DNA from 4 places in the Bradyrhizobium sp. CW1 genome. Region 3 is predicted to be linked to each of the others. Evidence: predicted binding sites of a transcription regulator. Region 3 holds the regulator's gene; each other region holds the start of a gene.
What was found. Region 3 encodes LexA, which represses DNA repair genes until DNA is damaged. Its sites were predicted from a motif close to TGTTCNNNNTGTGTTCNG; they were not measured.

Region 1 (4,729 bases), 1.7 Mb from region 3:
AATGGCGGGTGATCGCGCTGGATCGTTTCGCGGATCCAGCTGGCATGGATCGCGCGAAACAGGATTTGCGCCGTCTTGAGGTCGTTCGCCTTCATGCAGAGATCGACGATGCGACGGACTGCGTCGTCGCGCATCAGTCCATCCGAGATCTTCATCGCGATTTCCATCGCGACTTTCGCCGCGCGCTCGTAGCGCTCGCTGTCGCGCTTGTCGCTGCGCGCGCTACCTGCCGCGCTCGCCGCAGCGGCGTCACAGATCGCACGGATGCGCTCGGCGGCCTCGATGTCGCCGAGCGGCCGTTCGATCGCTTCGTCCCAGACGTCCTGACGCGTCTTGCGCGCGAACCACTGCATTGCCTGCTCCGTGGTGAGGGAGCGAGCATAAACGGCGGCCACGCCGCGCGCTACGCCTCCGGTACGATCTTCCCGGGATTGAAGATGTTCTGCGGATCGAGCGCCTTTTTCAGCGCCCGCATCGCGTCGATCGCCTCGGGGCCGAGCTCCGCCTTGAGGTATTTCTGCTTGCCCTGACCGATGCCGTGCTCGCCGGTGCAGGTGCCGTCCATCGCCTGCGCGCGCTCGACCAGCCGATGCATGAACTCCTCGCCGCGCGCCATCTCGTCGGCATCGTTGGTGTCGCAGACCAGCGAGCAGTGGAAATTGCCGTCGCCGACATGGCCGACGATCGGCGACAACAGGTTGAGGCGCTTGAGATCTTCCTCGGTCTCGCCGACGCATTCGGCAAGCCGCGAGATCGGCACGCAGACGTCGGTCGCGACCACCCCGATGCTGTCGCCGGGCCGCAGCGCTTTCACCGACCAATAGGCGTCGTGCCGCGCCTGCCACAGCTTTGTGCGATCCTCCGGCTTGGTGGTCCAGGAGAAGTCGCCGCCGCCGCAATCCCTGGCGATCTCGCCGAAGGCCTTGGACTGTTCGGCGACCTCGATCTCGCTGCCGTGGAATTCCATCAGCAGCAGCGGCGTTTCGGGCAGGGTCAACTTCGAATAGGCGTTGCAGGCCCGCACCTGCGCGGCGTTGAGCAGCTCGATGCGCGCCACGGGAATGCCGGTCTGGATCGCCAGGATCACGGCCTGACACGCCCCGTGCACGGTCTCGAACGACACCGCTCCGGCCGCGATCGTATCGGGGATGCCGCGCAGGCGGATGGTCAGCTCCGAGATGATGCCGAGCGTGCCCTCGGCGCCGACGAACAGATGCGTCAGGTCGTAGCCGGCGGATGATTTCTTCGCACGCGTGCCGGTCGTGATGATCTCGCCGTCGCCGCGGACCACTTTCAGCGCCAGCACACTGTCGCGCATGGTGCCGTAGCGCACCGCATTGGTGCCGGAAGCGCGGGTCGAGGCCATGCCACCGAGGGAAGCGTCCGCGCCGGGGTCGATCGGGAAGAACAGGCCCTGGTCGCGCAGATGCTCGTTGAGCGCCTTGCGGGTCACCCCGGGCTGGATCACGCAGTCGAGGTCCTCGGCATGCACCGCGAGCACCTTGTTCATGTCGCGCAGGTCGATGCAAATTCCGCCGGCGGGTGCGTTGACCTGGCCCTCGAGCGAGGTGCCGGTGCCGAAGGCGATGACAGGCACGCCGTTTTTCGCGCAGATCCGCACCACGTCCTGGATGTCGGCAGTCTCCTGCGCCATCACCACGCCGTCCGGCGGCTGGTTCACGATCCATGTGGTGGTATGGCCGTGCTGCTCGCGGACGGCTTGCGAGGTGATGAGGCGGTTGCCGAACCGCGCGGCAAGTTGCTCCAGCGCGCTCGCGAGGGCTTTCGGCGCCGGCCGCGGCGGATTATTGGTGATGGTCGTACCCACGGACGTTCCTCCCGACGAGACGAACCGTGGCAAAGGACATCTCACCGGTCAAGTCAAGCGACCGGACGCATAGCTGGGGAAGGACACATGCCGGAGACTGCTGCCACAACGATCGAGGGCGTGCCGTTCCGCTCGTCAATCATGCAGATCGAGCCGCAATGGATCGACTACAACGGCCACCTCAACATGGCCTATTACAACGTGATGTTCGACCGCGCGATCGACCAGATGTGGCTGACGCTCGGGATCGGACCGGGCTACATGAAGGAGCGCGGCGGCTCGACCTTCACCGCCGAATGCCACGTGCGGTATTTGCGCGAAATCCATCTCGACGATCTCGTGCAGGTCTCGGTCTGGCTGCTGGAAGCCGACGACAAGCGGCTGCACACCTTCCAGGAGCTGCGGCACGCGACCGAAGGATGGCTGTCCGCCACATCGGAAAACATGTCGCTTCACATCGACATGGGCTCACGAAAGGTGGCGGCTTTTCCCCCAGACATCCGTGAGCGCATCGCAGCGGTGGTCAAGGCCCACAGCGCCGTCCCGCGGCCCGAGGGCATCGGCCGGAACGTGGCGATGCCCTCGAAGCGGTAAGCGCGCTAAACCCTGTTACGACCCCGTGCCAGTCCGACAACGGCCGAGACCAGGAACAACACGACTGCGATGAAGAAGATGATCTTGGCGATTTCGATCGACGCGCCGGCGAGGCCGCCAAAGCCCAGGATACCGGCGATCAGGGCGATAACCAGAAACGTAACTACCCAGCTAAGCATGATCCGAACCTCTGTTTCGATGTCTGTCTGCGATCGGCGCGGCTGACGCGCCTCACTTGCAGAACCAATCGCCAACTCGGAACAATGGTTCCGGGCCGCTGAAGCCGGAAATTCGCCTGACCGACAGGAACAAATTGGCTTTCGGCGCACGTGGAAAACCCCTGTCCGCGGCCCCATATAGGGACCAATCCCTGTTAAGAAGGCTCCCCTTTCACCACCCCGCGGTGCCAACGTGGGGCAAATGATTCGCATGACCGAGCCGAGCAAGATCACGTCCCAGAGCGTCCCCGACCACCAGCCCGCAGCCGGCGGCATCGCCGCGCGTGCGCGCGCCTCGGTAGGCCCGCAATACCTGTCCGGGCTCAATCCGGAGCAGCGCGAGGCTGTGGAGACGCTGGACGGGCCGGTTCTGGTGCTGGCCGGCGCCGGCACCGGCAAGACCCGCGTGCTGACCACGCGCATCGCCCACATCCTGAGCCAGGGCCGCGCCCGCCCATCCGAAATCCTGTCGGTGACCTTCACCAACAAGGCCGCGCGCGAAATGAAACATCGGCTCGGTCAGATGCTCGGCCATGCCGTCGAAGGCATGCCGTGGCTCGGCACCTTCCACTCCATCGGCGGGCGCATCCTGCGCACCCACGCCGAGCTGGCGCAGCTCAAGTCGAACTTCACCGTGCTCGACGTCGACGATCAGGTCCGACTGCTCAAGCAGCTTCTGCAAGCCGACAATATCGACGACAAGCGCTGGCCGGCGCGCATGCTGGCCGGGCTGATCGACGGCTGGAAGAACCGCGGCCTGACGCCGTCGCAGGTGCCGTCGGGCGAAGCCGCCGTGTTCGCCAACGGCAAGGGCGGCAAGCTCTATGCGAGCTACCAGGAGCGGCTGAAGATCCTGAACGCCGCCGATTTCGGCGATCTGCTGCTCGAGGACATCCGCATCTTCCGCGAGCACCCGGATATCCTGCGGCAGTACCAGCAGCGCTTCAAATTCATCCTGGTCGATGAGTATCAAGACACCAACGTCGCTCAATATCTGTGGCTGCGGCTGCTGTCCCAAGCGCCGACTTCTTTTGCCTCTCCCCGCGTGCGGGGAGAGGTCGGATCGCCCGGCAGCGCAATTGCGCGCCCGAGCGATCCGGGTGAGGGGGACTCTCAGCAAGCTGAGCTCGTGGAGGCAGCCCCTCATCCTGACCTTCTCAGCGTGAGCGAAGCTCGTCGCGACCCCGCAAGCGGGGAGAAGGAGCAGACGCGCCACGTCAAAAACATCTGCTGCGTCGGCGACGACGACCAGTCGATCTATGGCTGGCGCGGCGCGGAGGTCGACAACATCCTGCGCTTCGACCATGATTTCCCCGGCGCCAAGGTCATCCGCCTCGAGCGCAACTACCGCTCGACGGGCCACATCCTCGCCGCCGCCTCGCACCTGATCGCCCACAACGAGGGCCGGCTCGGCAAGACGCTGCGCACCGAGGACCAGGACGGCGAGAAGGTCACGGTAACAGGCTCTTGGGATTCGGAAGAGGAAGCCCGCGGCATCGGCGAGGAGATCGAGCAGATCCAGCGCCAGGGCGACAAGCTCAACGAGATCGCGATTCTGGTGCGCGCCTCCTACCAGATGCGCGAGTTCGAGGACCGCTTCGTCACGCTCGGCCTGCCCTATCGCGTCATCGGCGGCCCGCGCTTCTACGAGCGCGCCGAGATCCGCGATGCGCTGGCTTATCTCCGCGTCATCAATTCACCGGCCGACGATCTCGCCTTCGAGCGCATCGTCAACACGCCCAAGCGCGGCCTGGGCGATGCCACCGTGCAGATGCTGCACGATCACGCCCGCAAGCGCCGCATCCCGCTGTTCGAGGCGGCGCGCGCGGTGGTCGAGACCGATGAGCTGAAGCCGAAGGCGCGCGGCTCCTTGCGCGACGTCGTCGCCCAGTTCGACCGCTGGCGCGCCCAGCGCGAGGTCACCTCGCACACCGAGCTCGCCGAGATCGTGCTCGACGAGAGCGGCTACACCGAGATGTGGCAGAAGGACCGTTCGGCGGACGCCGCGGGTCGGCTCGAAAACCTCAAGGAGCTGGTGCGCTCGATGGAGGAGTTCGAGAACCTGCAAGGGTTTTTGGAGCACATCTCA
Region 2 (4,729 bases), 870 kb from region 3:
AAGATCAGACGCTTCATCGCACCACCCGGTGCCCCCACGCCAAACGAAACAGGCGCCGAAGACGTCGGCAACTCAACGTCCTCAGCGCCCGCTCCTCGCGAAAAACTTTACTGCTGAAGCTTACTCGTCCGCCGGCTCCTCGCCGTCGGCGTCACGCTCGGGGCTGCCGGCGAGAATCTGCTCGGCGATCAGGCCGGAGTTCTGGCGGATCGAGGTCTCGATCTTGGCGGTGATGTCGGGGTTGGCCTTCAGGAACGCTTTCGAATTCTCGCGGCCCTGGCCAAGACGCTGGCTGTCGTAGGAGAACCATGCGCCGGATTTTTCGACGATGCCGGCCTTGACGCCGAGATCGAGGATCTCGCCCATCTTGGAGACGCCCTCGCCGTACATGATGTCGAACTCGACCTGCTTGAACGGCGGCGCCAGCTTGTTCTTGACGACCTTGACGCGCGTGGTGTTGCCGACCACTTCGTCACGCTCCTTGATCGCGCCGATGCGGCGGATGTCGAGGCGGACGGAAGCATAGAATTTCAGCGCGTTGCCGCCGGTGGTGGTCTCCGGCGAGCCGTACATCACGCCGATCTTCATGCGGATCTGGTTGATGAAGATCACCATGGTATTGGACTTGTTGATGGACGCCGTCAGCTTGCGCAGCGCCTGGCTCATCAGACGCGCCTGCAGACCCGGCAGCGCATCGCCCATCTCGCCCTCGAGCTCGGCCTTCGGCACCAGCGCCGCGACCGAATCGATCACCAGCACGTCGACCGCGCCGGAGCGCACCAGCGTGTCGCAGATTTCCAGCGCCTGCTCGCCGGTGTCCGGCTGGGAGATCAGGAGCTCGTCGATATTGACGCCCAGCTTGCGCGCATAGACCGGGTCGAGCGCGTGCTCGGCGTCGATGAAGGCGCAGATGCCGCCCTTCTTCTGCCCTTCCGCCACCGTGTGCAGCGCCAGCGTGGTCTTGCCCGAGGATTCCGGCCCGTAGATCTCCACGACGCGCCCCTTCGGCAGGCCGCCGATCCCGAGCGCGATATCGAGCCCCAACGAGCCCGAAGAGACCGCCTCGACATCCATCGAACGGTCGTTCTTGCCGAGCTTCATCACCGAGCCCTTGCCGAACTGACGCTCGATCTGGGAGAGCGCGGCGGCGAGAGCTTTACTCTTGTCCATGGAGGATCCTTCGACGATACGCAGGGCAGTGGTGGACATCGGGTCGTGCTCCTTATGACGAGGATTCGCGTGAGGGACAAACGATTGGCGAGGCGGCGCGGCGATAAAAACAATGTACCCTATTTGTTCTAGGTTCGCAATATGTTCTTTTGGGAATTTGCACGCTCTGGCTGACGCGCATCAAAGACGGATGACCCGCACACCGTCAGAATTCCGTCATCCTGCGGCACCGAACCTTTCGTGGTCTGCGGCCTTCTCCTGGATAGCCTCTTGGACGAGACCGCAACTCTGGGGACTTCAGTCATGACGAACAACACGCATCACGATACGGCCCGGCGCACTCCGCTGCTGGAGGCGGCGCGGGAGGAGCTGAGCAAGTTCGAGCGTAAGGAAAACGAGTTCCGCAAGAAAGACCGCGAAGAGCGTGCCGCCGAACTCCGTTTGCCGCTGGACGCGATCAAGGTTCATTAGGCCGCTGGGACCGCGCTGGCGACGGTGCCGGAGCGGCCGCCCGTTGATCTCAGGGAATCGGCACGGGAATCGGGATTCGGATGGCCGTGAAAGGCGAATCCGAGCCGATATGGTACTAAATACTACCAGTAAGCCATTGACTGGGCGGGGAAATTTGTAGGCACGCTACTGTGCATGGGGTTGTTTTCGCGTTTTTGAAAGGCGCGCACGGGCCTTTCCACTTTCGGAGCCATCTCCCGCACCCAACAGCGCCTACAGCAGAACCAGCAACCCGATGCCGATTACCAGCACGACGAAGCCAGCCGCCGTCGCGGCGGCGAATGACCGCTCTACGTTGTCCATGATGCCACCCCGTTGCCGGCACGCCACGTTTTCCCCCATGGCAGCACCGTCGCCGCGAAATCTCGCCTGCGGTTGTGTCCTGAGTTGTGCGAACGGATGTCGAAATTGGGACCGGTGCGGGGCCAGTCTGCGGCCCCCGCGCTCCGGCTTTTGCTGCCATCATTGGGCCTTGTCAGGCTGTCGTAAGCTGAACCGGCTAGGGTCGCCCGGCTATGGTGTTGCAGCCCAGCACCTCAGCCTCCAATAACCTTCTCCCCGCTTGGTTCTCCCAAGCGGGGTTTTTTCATTCCGATTTTCATGCCGGCCGACCGGTTTGCGAACCGCCCTCCTCCTGCGTCAGCCGCAGCGAGAAGGCGCGGATCGCCGGCGCTGCGAGCAGCACTATCGGCAGCATCGCCGCCCATGCGATCAGCCACGACACCATCCAGTGCGCCAGGAAGTCCAGCGCGTTCCCTGCGGGAAAGCTGGCGATGCCCGCGGCGATCAGCGAGGTCAGTCCGGACTGGATGATTCCGAACACGAAATGAGAATAGCGGCGGGGAATGCCCGGCATGACGCGTCCATGTTGCTTAGCCGCATCGGGCCAAGCAAGGCACATGCCGCCGCGTTCCGGAAGGTGCCCTTACCCATCCCAGGAACTCTGTTCTTGGCCGGAGAACCACGGGCATGAGGTCGCGCCGCCGCTGGGCGGCGCGCGTGCGTTTGCGCGATAGCCGTGAGCGATCCGGGGCTTACCGACAGGTTTGGCTTTCTTGGAATATTATGCCGCCCAGCATGTTCTCAGTGATGGAAGTGAATCATGGGAGATGGCCATGAATCACAGGGGCATCGAGTTCACCGTCGCCAAGACGGCAATTCCCGGCATTTGGCAGTGGCAGTTCCGGATCGGCGAGCAGATCAAGACCGGCAAGACTGAGACCAAGATCGATCTCTTGGCGATCCGACGGGTGCAGCGGCGCATCGATCGGGAGCTGAAGGCGATCGGACGCGACACGGCCTGAGCCGTCGGACCGAGATCGGTGGGCTGGCGTCCATGGGGCTATTCCGTAGCCGACCGGAATTGATCTGCCGACGGTTTGGGATTGGACTGCCGGGATTATGGCCGTGGGGACGGAGCCATCAGGCGCGATCGGTGCGAACCATGCCGCTCTACTTCTTTCGAATCCGGAACGGCCGCTATTCCGGCTGTGCCGACCAGGCGTCGGAATTTGCCGATCGCGATTTGGCCTGGAAGGAGATGACAAGCGTCTGCGCCGACATGGCCGCCGGCATCGCCCGCAAGCTCCAGGAAAATTCCGAATGGAATATGGAGCTGCTGGACGAGGCCAAGGAGCCCGTATTCCGGATCCGCATCACATCCGAAACCTTCGAATAGGGCCGGCCCTAATCCGCGCTGGGCAGCCGCCGCATCGTGAATTCGATGTCGCCGCCGGGCAGCTCGCGCCAGGTCTCGACCGCGCTCATATAGCCGGCCTTGGGGTAGCGGGCGAAGAAAGCCTGTGCCCTCTCCCGTGCCGCCGCGCGCGGCAGCGTGAAAGTCTCGCGCAGATAGCCGTCGCCGGCCGTCGGGCCGGGCTTGCCCCCCATCTTGCGCCGGCGCGCCATCCGCTCGGCGAGATCCCGCGGACGATCGGCCATGTTCTGCTCTCCTCGACGCGATACACTCCCGCGCAATGTAGGAAGCAGGCCGATCAAAGAGGAGTCCCGGCCGGAGGCATCAACTGCCGCCGCTCGGGCGGAAGGTCAATTGGCAGTCGTGCCGGACTTCTTCTTCGGCGCACCGGTTGCGGCCGACGCCTTTGGCGCCGCCGACGGCTTCGGCGGGTCGGAGCGCATGCCACCCCAGGGATCGTTGGACGCCTTGGAGTCCGGAATCTTCTTCAGCGTTTCCTTGTAAGCCCTGTCACGCTCGGCCTCAGCGGCCTTCTCCTCGGGGGTCTTGCCAGGCCCCTCCTGCAGCAAATTGAGATTGGGCATTTGCGCATAAGCCGGTCCCGCCAGCACGGTCGGTCCCGCCAGAACAGCCAGCACCGCGGCCATACGGAAAAGCTTCATCATTGACTCCTTGATCATCCATGGCGGCGCGGGTCGGCCGCGCCTTGTCACCCCTGCCACAACCGCAGGGGCCGCTCGGCCCGCTAGAGCCGGTCCGATCTGCACGATTTCGGCGCGTGGAGCCAGTCGTCCCAGATCGGGCCGCACTTGGTGCACCCGTTCAGCAACAGGCCGAGCCCGGCCAGACAAAACACGAGGACATACCTACGCAACATCACCCACCCATACCCACTCCATGGCATCATACCTGGCGAAGTCAGGCATTTTCAAGCCGACGGGACCCGCGGCAGACCGGCGACTTTGCCGCGCCGGTCCGCTCGAAATGCCGAACATCCGGCAATACAGGAGGGAACGACAGCAATGCCATCGCAGCCAGAAGCCGAGTTCGGCATCAGTGAGGCCCGACGCATCCTCGGCGAAGTCTTTGCGCCCTGGGTCCAGGATCTCAACCTGTCGGTCGAGCGCATCGATCACCTGCCGCCGCCGGACGTGCCGGACTGGCAGCCGGCAGCGCTCCTGCGCATGCCGTTCTCGGAGCGGCTGTGCCGCAACGGTGGTGTGGTCTGCGGCCAGGCGCTGATGGCGCTCGCCGACACCGCGATGGTGATCGCGAACCTCGCCGCCAACCGCGGCTATCGTCCGATGACGACGGTCGACCAGACCACGCATTTCATGCGCGCCGTCTCCTCGT
Region 3 (4,729 bases):
AGGACAACTTCAGATTCGGACCTTTCCGCCAAGCTTGTGAGCAAGGCCGCCGACCTGAAATCCCAAGCCGACCCGCTGCCCGACAAGGATCAGGGATCCAAGGCGCCCGACGTAACTCCCGGGCAGGCAGGGAGCTGATCGATTCAGGCCATGGCGCGTTCTCGCCTTGCCATGATTTTCGTCGCTTCCATGACCACTCTCCTGCCGATCTGTGACCTCCTTCGGATCATGCCGCGACGCGCTTGATCCTGCCTTCCGGAACAATGTGAAGGGGCGGGATGACTGTGCCTGCTCAGCCGCTTTTGCCTCTGCGCCTGCGCTCGGCTAGAAGACGTGCGGAACATTCGCCCGAACGTGCCGAGCAGGAGTTTTCGCCGTGGCCTTGATGCCGGTTTCTGACGCGCTTGCCGCGGTGCTGGCGGGTGCAGAGCCGCTGCCGGAAGAAATGATTTCCCTCGACGAGGCCTACCATCGCGTGCTCGCGCGTGACGTCGTGGCGCGGCGCACGCAGCCGCCGCAAGCGATGTCGGCGATGGACGGCTACGCGGTGCGCGCGGCCGACGCCGCGACGATCGATTCGGAGCTCACCGTCATCGGCGAAGTCGCAGCGGGCCGACCGTTCGAGGGGACGGTCGGAGCCGGCGAGGCCGTGCGGATCTTCACCGGCGGCGTCATTCCCTTTGGCGCGGACGCCGTCGTGATCCAGGAGGACACGGTCGCCGCCGGCAAGCGCATCACGATCAAGGAAGCCGCGATCGCCGGCCGGCACATCCGCCCCGCCGGCGTCGATTTCCGCGAGGGCGACGTGCTCCTGCGCAAGGGAAGCCGTCTGACCGAGCGAGACCTCGCGCTCGCCGCCGGGATGAATCATCCGCACCTTGCCGTTGTCAGGCGTCCGAAGGTCGCGATTCTCGCCACCGGCGACGAGCTGGTGATGCCGGGCACCACGCCCGGCCACGGCCAGATCGTCTATTCCAACGGCTACGCCCTGCACGCGCTCGCCCGCAGCGAGGGCGCCGAGACCATCGACCTCGGTATTGCCGCCGACACGCTCGAGGCCACCACCGCCGGCATCCGCCGCGCCCGCGAGAGCGGCGCCGACGTCCTGATCACGACCGGCGGCGCATCGGTCGGCGACCACGATCTGGTCCAGCAGGCACTGCGGGACGAAGGCATCGCGATGGCGTTCTGGAAGATCGCGATGCGGCCAGGCAAGCCGATGATGCACGGGCGACTCGGCGCAATGGGTGTGATCGGCCTGCCGGGCAATCCCGTATCGTCCTACGTGTGCGCTTTCCTGTTCATGGTGCCGCTGATTCGCGCCCTGTCGGGCCGTTCAGTGATTCACCATCGCCGTGAACGCGCCGTGCTCGGCCGCGACGTCGGCGCCAACGACCAGCGCGAGGACTATCTGCGCGCGCATCTTGAGGAGCGTGACGATGGCACACGCGTCGTTGTTCCCGTCAATCATCAGGACTCTTCGCTGCTTGCGAATCTCGCTGCAGCACAGGTACTTCTCGTCCGCGCACCATTCGCGCCGAAGGCCGAAGCCGGCACGGCTTGCGAAGTGTTGCGGCTCCCCGTCTGAGCGCCCCCGCAACGCGCGTTCCGCGCACTTTGCTCTGTTCACGGTAAATTAAGCAGTTGCGGAACATGTATCGAACATATAGTGTCTGTTCATGATTTGTTTCGAGCATGCAGCGGCTTATGGCCGAATTCAGCGTCTCGGAATCGGACGACATCAACCGGGGGACTTTGGTCGAGATGTTAACGCGCAAACAATACGAGCTTCTGCGGTTCATCAGTGAACGTCTGAAGGAAAGCGGCGTGCCGCCCTCCTTCGACGAGATGAAGGATGCGCTCGATCTGCGCTCGAAGTCGGGCATCCATCGCCTGATCACGGCGCTCGAGGAGCGTGGCTTCATCCGACGCCTGCCCAACCGCGCCCGTGCGATTGAAGTCATCAAGCTGCCGGAGCTCCAGGCAGCCGCTGGCAGCCGCCGCGGCTTCACGCCGAGCGTCATCGAGGGCAATCTCGGCAAGGTGCGTGCGAGCGCGAGCCTGCCCGCTGACGAGGGCGAACGTCCCGTCGCGGTGCCGGTGATGGGCCGCATCGCGGCCGGCACGCCGATCGAGGCGTTGCAGACCCGCAGCCATACTATCAGCGTACCGCCTGACATGCTCGGCTCGGGCGAGCATTACGCGCTGGAAGTGCGCGGCGACTCGATGGTCGAAGCCGGCATTCTCGACGGCGACATGGCCCTGATCCAGCGCAACGAGAGCGCCGATACCGGCGACATCGTGGTGGCGCTGATCGACGACGAGGAAGCGACGCTGAAGCGCTTCCGCCGTCGCGGCGCCTCGATCGCGCTCGAGCCCGCCAACGCGGCCTATGAGGTCCGCATCCTGCCGCCCAACCGGGTGAAGATTCAGGGCAAGCTGATCGGGCTTTACCGGAAGTACTGATACCGGGAGTCCTTTCTATCGGCAGTACTTCATATCGGAAGCACTTCATGCCGGAGGTGCTTGGCGCCTCGCGCGCTTCCGATCGGCATCGCCGGTCAGAGATTGGAGCGGATCATCGTCCGCTCCGGCTGGATAGCCTTTCTGGTTCTGCACAGACTATCCGGCCCCTCCTCCAACGCTGGCTCCTCGCCACGCCGACGAAGCAGCACCGCTTCAAGCAGCACCGCTTCGCGGCTCGGTTGTTCGAGGAAACAGCGACCAGCGGTCAAGTTCGGCCGTTGCAGCCAAGTTGGCAATGTTCGCGTACGCGCCTCCCGAATGCATCGCGGCGAGCTTTGTTCCTATTGAATTCGGGAAAGATAATGTGATCGCGGCTTGCGGAAGCCAGCCGCAGATTTGCCCACAACCAAGCACAGCGTTCGTGCTTCCACTCTGATAGAGGCCTGCGCCTCGATAAGAGACGCGGGTTGCTATCCCAGCATGAGGAGCACCCGATGTGTGACTACAGCCTACATGCCGTCGCGTCGCGCCCCGCCGAAGTCGGCGAGACGATCGTCACGACAAGCTTCCGCGGCACCTCGACGCGCGGCTTCGCCTCTGCAGCCGATCCGTCCGTCGCCGTCTGCCTGCTGCCGGGGACGGAGCTCGCCTTCGCCGACGACGTCCGCTACGACAATCGCTGGATCTGGACGCGCACCATCAATTCCCGCGTCGGCAAGTTCGGCAAGATCGATCCGCACGTTCCCGACCGCCATCATGATGCGATCGAATTCCCCGACGGCAAATACGTGCTGGTGACGCAGCTCGTCGAAGGCCAGCGCGCGACGGTGCTGCAACTGCCGGTGACTCAGTCGGTCACCGAGCGCGAGCACAAGGCGCAGATCACCGCCGACAGGCAGCCGACCGTCACGCACCTGCCGATCGGCTGACAGAGCCGCCCTCCGGCTACGAGGTCGGAGGTCAGGATTGAATCGCCATCGCCGGCCGTGGCCGGCGAGATGGTGTGGTTTGCGCCCCGCGAATCCGAACGGACGCACCGAACCACTGCGTTGCTCCGCACCATCAGATCAATCGTCGGCTTGCAGGTCGGTGTCCGCCGGCGTTGCGTCCTTGATGCGAGGCGCGGTCGACTTTGGCGCGAGGCTGCCGTCGAAATCACCCTCGCCGGCGCCGGCCGGCAACCAGGGGCGGCTCGTGCCTCTCGCCCTCACTGCCTGAACCACAAAACCGTCACCACGCTGCGTCAGCGCCAGCGCGCTCTGGCTGGCGAGCCGCTGCCGATCGACCACCATCGCCGCGCAATCGGGCGGCGCGGGACGAGTCGTCACCACCAGGGCGGCCCGACTGCAATCGTCTGCGAGAGCGTCGACGCGCAGTGCCAGCGCGACCAGCCTCCCGTCGGCCAGTGGCGTCACGCAGCCGGATTCGTCGCAGGACACGCCATCGGCAAGCGAGGCTCTGCCCGCATCGCGCGGATCGGCGTCGGCAGCGAGCCATTCCTTGAGCAGAAAGCCGTCCTTGTTCGTCCTGATCAGGTGCAGATATCCGTCCCTGCCCCGCACCGCGACGCTCGCGCCATCCCCGGCAATCAGGATGTCGGGCTGCCGCGCCGACAGTCCCCAGAGGATCGCTGCCAGCAGCACCAGGGCGCCGGACCAGCGCAGCGGCGTGCGCAACAAGCCGAGCACAATGATTCCCAGGCTCGCCGCGATCAGCGGCGCGATCCCGAACGCCGGGATGCGGCCCACCGCGCCCGGCAAGGCCGCGACCCAGCGCGAGACCGCGACCATCCACTCGATGCCAATCCCCATCAGCCACCAGAACACGCTGTCCAGCCCGAACGGCGCAGCAAGCAGCCCCAACAGCCCCGCCGGCATCACCAGCGCAGAGACCACGGGCATCGCGCCGAGATTGGCGAGCACGCCGAACGGCGTGACACGGTGGAAATGAAAGGCGGCATAGGGCGTGGTCGCAAGTCCCGCAATCAGCGAAGCCATGAACAGCATCGCAATCTCGCGCCCACCCCACATCGCAATGCGCGCAGTCGCCGAATTGTCCGGCGAGGCAAACAAATTGGGCATGCCGATTTGCACCAGTGCGACCAAGCCGAGCGTTGCCGCAAACGACATCTGAAAACTCGGATGCACCAGCGCTTCCGGCGCGACCGCCAGCACGATCAGCGCAGCCACAGCAAGCGTGCGGAAGGTGATGGCGCGGCGATCGACCATCACCGCGATCAGCACCACCGCCGTCATGAAGAACG
Region 4 (4,729 bases), 2.1 Mb from region 3:
CTGCCAGACCCATTCCTGGATTTCCGGCATGTCCTCGCCGTATTCGCGCACATAGCGCGAATGCTCGATCAGCTTGTCGCGGAATTGCTGCTTCACCTGCGCCGCCCTGGTCGCGAGCCCCGGCACGCGCTCGATCGCCTCGATCGCGAGGTGATAGCGGTCGAGCTCGTTGAGCACGACCATGTCGAACGGCGTCGTCGTGGTGCCTTCCTCGGCAAAGCCGCGGACGTGCATGCCGGCGTGGTTGGTGCGGTTATAGGTCAACCGGTGGATCAGATAAGGATAGCCGTGATAGGCGAAGATCACCGGCTTGTCGCGCGTGAACAGGCCGTCGAAGTCGCGGTCGGACAAGCCGTGCGGGTGCTGCTCCCTGGGTTGCAGCGTCATGAGGTCGACGACGTTGACGACGCGGATCTTCAGCTCGGGCAGCGCCTTGCGCAGCAGGTCGACGGCAGCGAGCGTTTCCAGTGTCGGCACGTCGCCGGCGCAGGCCATCACGACATCGGGCTCGCCATTCGCATCTTCCGTGCCGGCCCAGCTCCAGATGCCGATGCCGGCGGCGCAATGCGTGGCTGCCTCCTGCATCGACAGCCATTGCGGCGCCGGCTGCTTGCCAGCGACGATGACGTTGATGCGGTCATAGGTGCGCAGGCAGTGATCGGCGATCCACAGCAGCGTGTTGGCATCCGGCGGGAAGTAGATGCGGACGATGTCGGCCTTCTTGTTGGCGACGAGATCGACGAAACCGGGATCCTGATGGCTGAAGCCGTTGTGGTCCTGACGCCAGACATGCGAGGTGAGCAGATAGTTGAGCGAGGCGATCGGTCGCCGCCACGGCAGATGCCGGGTCACCTTCAGCCATTTGGCGTGCTGGTTGAACATGGAATCCACGATGTGGATGAACGCCTCGTAGCAGGAGAAGAAGCCGTGCCGGCCCGTGAGCAGGTAACCCTCTAACCAGCCCTGGCAGAGATGCTCGCTCAGGACTTCCATCACGCGTCCGTCCTGGGCGAGATGCACGTCGTAAGGTTTTGTCGGCTCCATCCAGACGCGTTCGGTGGCCTCGAACACCGCATCGAGCCGGTTCGACGCAGTCTCGTCCGGGCCCATGATGCGGAAGTTGCGGGCATCGGCGTTGAGGCGGATGACGTCGCGCAGGAATTTCCCGAGCTCGCGGGTTGCCTCCGCCACGACGCCGCCCGGCTGCGCTACTTCGACGGCGAAACTGCGGAAGTCCGGCAGCTTCAGCTCCTTCTTCAGAAGGCCGCCATTGGCGTGCGGATTGGCGCCCATGCGGCGATTGGCTTCGGGCGCGAGCGCCTGGAGCTCGGCAATGAGCGCGCCGTTCGCGTCGAACAGCTTTTCCGGCTCGTAGCTGCGCATCCAGTCTTCGAGAATCTTCAGATGCGCCGGGTTCTCGCGACAGTTCGCGACGGGCACCTGATGCGCCCGCCAAAAGCCCTCCACCTTCTTGCCGTCGACTTCCTTGGGGCCGGTCCAGCCCTTCGGGCTGCGCAGCACGATCATCGGCCAGCGCGGGCGTTCGACGCTCTTGCGGCCGTCGCGGGCGTGCTGCTGGATCGACCGGATGCTGACGAGCGCGACGTCGAGCGCGTCTGCCATGGCCCGGTGCATCAATTTGGGATCGTCGCCCTCGACGAACAGCGGCTCGTGGCCGAGCCCGCGGAAGAGATCGCGGATCTCGTCGTCGCGCATCCGGCCGAGCACGGTCGGATTGGCAATCTTGTAACCGTTGAGATGCAGGATCGGCAGCACCGCGCCGTCATGCGCAGGATTGAGGAATTTGTTGGAGTGCCAGGACGCGGCGAGCGGGCCGGTCTCGGCCTCGCCGTCACCGACGACACAGGCGACGATCAGGTCGGGATTGTCGAAGGCCGCGCCATAGGCATGCACCAGCGCGTAACCGAGCTCACCGCCTTCGTGGATCGAGCCCGGCGTTTCCGGCGCCGCGTGACTCGGGATGCCGCCGGGGAAGGAGAATTGCCTGAACAGCTTGCGCAACCCCTCGGTATCGCGCGCGATATCGGGATAGAGCTCGCTGTAGCTGCCTTCGAGATAGGTGTTGGCGACCATGCCGGGGCCGCCGTGCCCGGGACCGCAGACATAGATCACGTTCAGGTCCAGCGCGCGGATGACGCGGTTGAGATGGGCATAAATGAAGTTCAAACCGGGCGTCGTGCCCCAATGGCCGAGCAAACGCGGCTTGATGTGCTCGGGCCGTAAGGGCTCGCGCAGCAGCGGATTGTCGAGGAGATAGATTTGCCCGACGGAGAGATAGTTCGCGGCGCGCCAATAGCGGTCGAGCAGTTCGAGGTTGCTGCTCGCTGCGGCCAATTGTTGTTGATTTGTCATGTTCTTGCCGACCTTCACCCAACGATCGTCATCAACCATGTTCCGCGACGATCGATCCCTCCCGTGATCAAACGGAATCGTGGTCACGCTGGTGTTGCGTGAAGTCAAAAACCCCCGCCCGAAATTTGGGCAGCTCTACTGTGCATGGGGTTGTTTTCACGTTTTTTGTTTGTGTTCTTGATTTGTTCCTTTGACATGCTATCTTGGCTTCATGAGTCCAGCATCCTCTCATGCTCTCAAGCACCCGCCGGTCACGGCGCCCTCCGAGCCGGCGGGTGCGCCTTCTGACTTCCCTGAGCTGGCGGTCGCCATCGACCGCCAGCGCAGGCGAGGCCGGGGCGCGCAGTCCAACGCCAGCGGCCGGTTTGAGGCCGAGGCGCGCGTCGCATTCGACGATGGCTGGCAGAGCCTTGAAGAACTGCCCCCGTTCAAGACCACGGTCGGGATCGACACCTCGCGCAAGGTGATCACCCGCAACGAATCTCCCGACATCGGCTTCGATCGTTCGATCAATCCCTACCGCGGTTGCGAGCACGGCTGCGTCTATTGCTTCGCGCGGCCGACGCATGCCTATCTCGGCCTGTCGCCGGGGCTCGACTTTGAGTCGAAGCTGTTCGTGAAGCCCGAGGCGCCGGCGTTGCTCGAGAAGGAGCTTGCGGCGCCGGGCTACGAGCCGCGGATGATCGCGATCGGCACCAACACCGATCCCTATCAGCCGATCGAGCGCGAGCGCAAAATCATGCGCGGCATTCTGGAGGTGCTGGAGCGCGCCGGCCATCCCGTCGGGATCGTCACCAAGTCGGCGCTGGTCGTGCGCGACATCGACATTCTCGCGCGAATGGCCAAACGCAACCTCGCCAAGGTCGGGATCTCCGTGACCTCGCTCGATCCGAAACTAGCGCGCACCATGGAGCCGCGGGCGTCCACGCCGCCGAAGCGGCTGGAGGCACTGAAGCAGCTTTCCGAGGCTGGCATTCCGACCACCGTCATGGTCGCGCCCGTGATCCCCGCGCTGAACGATTCCGAGATCGAGCGCATCCTGGATGCCGCCGCCCATGCCGGCGTCAAGGAGGCCTCCTACGTGTTGCTGCGGTTGCCGCTCGAGGTGCGCGATCTCTTTCGGGAATGGCTGATGGCGAACTATCCGGACCGGTATCGCCACGTCTTCACGCTGATCCGCGACATGCGCGGCGGCCGTGACTACGATGCGAAATGGGGCGAGCGCATGAAGGGCACCGGCCCGATGGCCTGGACCATCGGCCGCCGCTTCGAGATCGCTTGCGACAGGCTCGGGCTGAACAAACGGCGCGCCAAGCTGACGACGGATCATTTTGCCAAGCCGAAGCGGAACGGCGATCAGCTCAGCCTGTTCTGAGGGACGAAGTGAGAGAGGCGTCTATGAGTAAGGAACCGCCAGCTCCTATCCCGCGGCTGACCGTCATCACGCTGGGCGTGAACGACATCCGCGCCAGCATTGCCTTTACGACGCGCTCGGTTTCTCGCGCCGGCTCAAGGTAACCGGCGAGACCGTTGCGTTCTATGACACCGGCGGTCCGGTGCTCGCGTTGTTTCCCTGGGATCAACTCGCGGTCGACGCCAAATTGCCTGATCATCCGAGGCCATCGACGTTCCGCGGCATGACGCTCGCCTGGAATTGCCGCGCGCGTGAGGAGGTGGATGCGGTGCTGGTCTTCGCCGTCAGCAAGGGAGCCGCGTTGCTGAAGGCAGCACATGAGACCGACTACGGCGGCTATTCCGGCTATTTCGCCGATCCTGACGGCCATCCCTGGGAGGTCGTGGTCGCGCCCGGCATCGACGTCGGCGAGGACCGGCGGGTGCATCTGGCGGAATAGGGCGGCTGGCTTGAATAACGGGAATTGTTCGAGGTTCCCGATTGCGCAGGCCATGCCGCTTGCGCACGATCCCGGCCATGATTCGGGATCAATCCGCCAAGAAGCCGGCCAAAGGCGCGCCCAAAAAGGCTGCGCCTAAGAACGAGAAGGCTGCGCCTGAGAACAAGAAAGCTGCGCCCAAAAAAATCGCCAAGGCGCTGGCCGGCACAAAGAGCGCCATCATCGTTGCCCCAAGCTTCCGCCGTGAGCGCGCGCTGATCAAGTGCGGCGTTTGGCCGGTAGCGGGCTGCGATGAGGCGGGCCGGGGGCCACTGGCCGGTCCGGTGGTGGCGGCGGCGGTGATTCTCGATCCCGACCGCATCCCGCGCGGCATCGACGATTCCAAGCGCCTGACGGCCGAGGAGCGCGAAAGGCTGTTCGGCAAGATCTGCGCGACCGCCCAGGTCTCGGTGGCCGTCGCCTCGCGCTCCCGCATCGACCGCGACAACATCCTGCGCGCCTCG

Region 1: the regulator LexA is predicted to act here: its motif matches at 2,661-2,678, upstream of IVB54_RS10355 (UvrD-helicase domain-containing protein).
Region 2: the regulator LexA is predicted to act here: its motif matches at 1,284-1,301, upstream of recA (recombinase RecA).
Region 4: the regulator LexA is predicted to act here: its motif matches at 2,546-2,563, upstream of IVB54_RS29135 (PA0069 family radical SAM protein).

Annotation. Positions count from the first base shown of each region.
Region 1 covers NZ_CP064684.1:2,131,556-2,136,284, reverse strand. The annotation lists gene IVB54_RS10375 (hypothetical protein) at 1-353, opposite strand, end outside; gene IVB54_RS10370 (FAD-linked oxidase C-terminal domain-containing protein) at 404-1,828, opposite strand; gene IVB54_RS10365 (thioesterase family protein) at 1,916-2,422, shown strand; gene IVB54_RS10360 (DUF1328 domain-containing protein) at 2,428-2,601, opposite strand; gene IVB54_RS10355 (UvrD-helicase domain-containing protein) at 2,843-4,729, shown strand, end outside.
Region 2 covers NZ_CP064684.1:2,978,780-2,983,508, reverse strand. The annotation lists gene IVB54_RS14425 (hypothetical protein) at 1-17, opposite strand, end outside; gene recA (recombinase RecA) at 121-1,209, opposite strand; gene IVB54_RS14415 (hypothetical protein) at 1,474-1,641, shown strand; gene IVB54_RS14410 (DUF2798 domain-containing protein) at 2,279-2,536, opposite strand; gene IVB54_RS14405 (hypothetical protein) at 2,796-2,984, shown strand; gene IVB54_RS14400 (hypothetical protein) at 3,125-3,358, shown strand; gene IVB54_RS14395 (hypothetical protein) at 3,367-3,621, opposite strand; gene IVB54_RS14390 (hypothetical protein) at 3,727-4,038, opposite strand; gene IVB54_RS14385 (PaaI family thioesterase) at 4,399-4,729, shown strand, end outside.
Region 3 covers NZ_CP064684.1:3,846,221-3,850,949, reverse strand. The annotation lists gene IVB54_RS18860 (hypothetical protein) at 1-138, shown strand, start outside; gene glp (gephyrin-like molybdotransferase Glp) at 377-1,588, shown strand; gene lexA (transcriptional repressor LexA) at 1,765-2,466, shown strand; gene IVB54_RS18845 (hypothetical protein) at 2,961-3,395, shown strand; gene IVB54_RS18840 (ComEC/Rec2 family competence protein) at 3,534-4,729, opposite strand, start outside.
Region 4 covers NZ_CP064684.1:5,980,149-5,984,877, reverse strand. The annotation lists gene IVB54_RS29140 (phosphoketolase family protein) at 1-2,373, opposite strand, end outside; gene IVB54_RS29135 (PA0069 family radical SAM protein) at 2,585-3,748, shown strand; partial or broken gene IVB54_RS29130 (VOC family protein) at 3,772-4,226, shown strand; gene IVB54_RS29125 (ribonuclease HII) at 4,304-4,729, shown strand, end outside.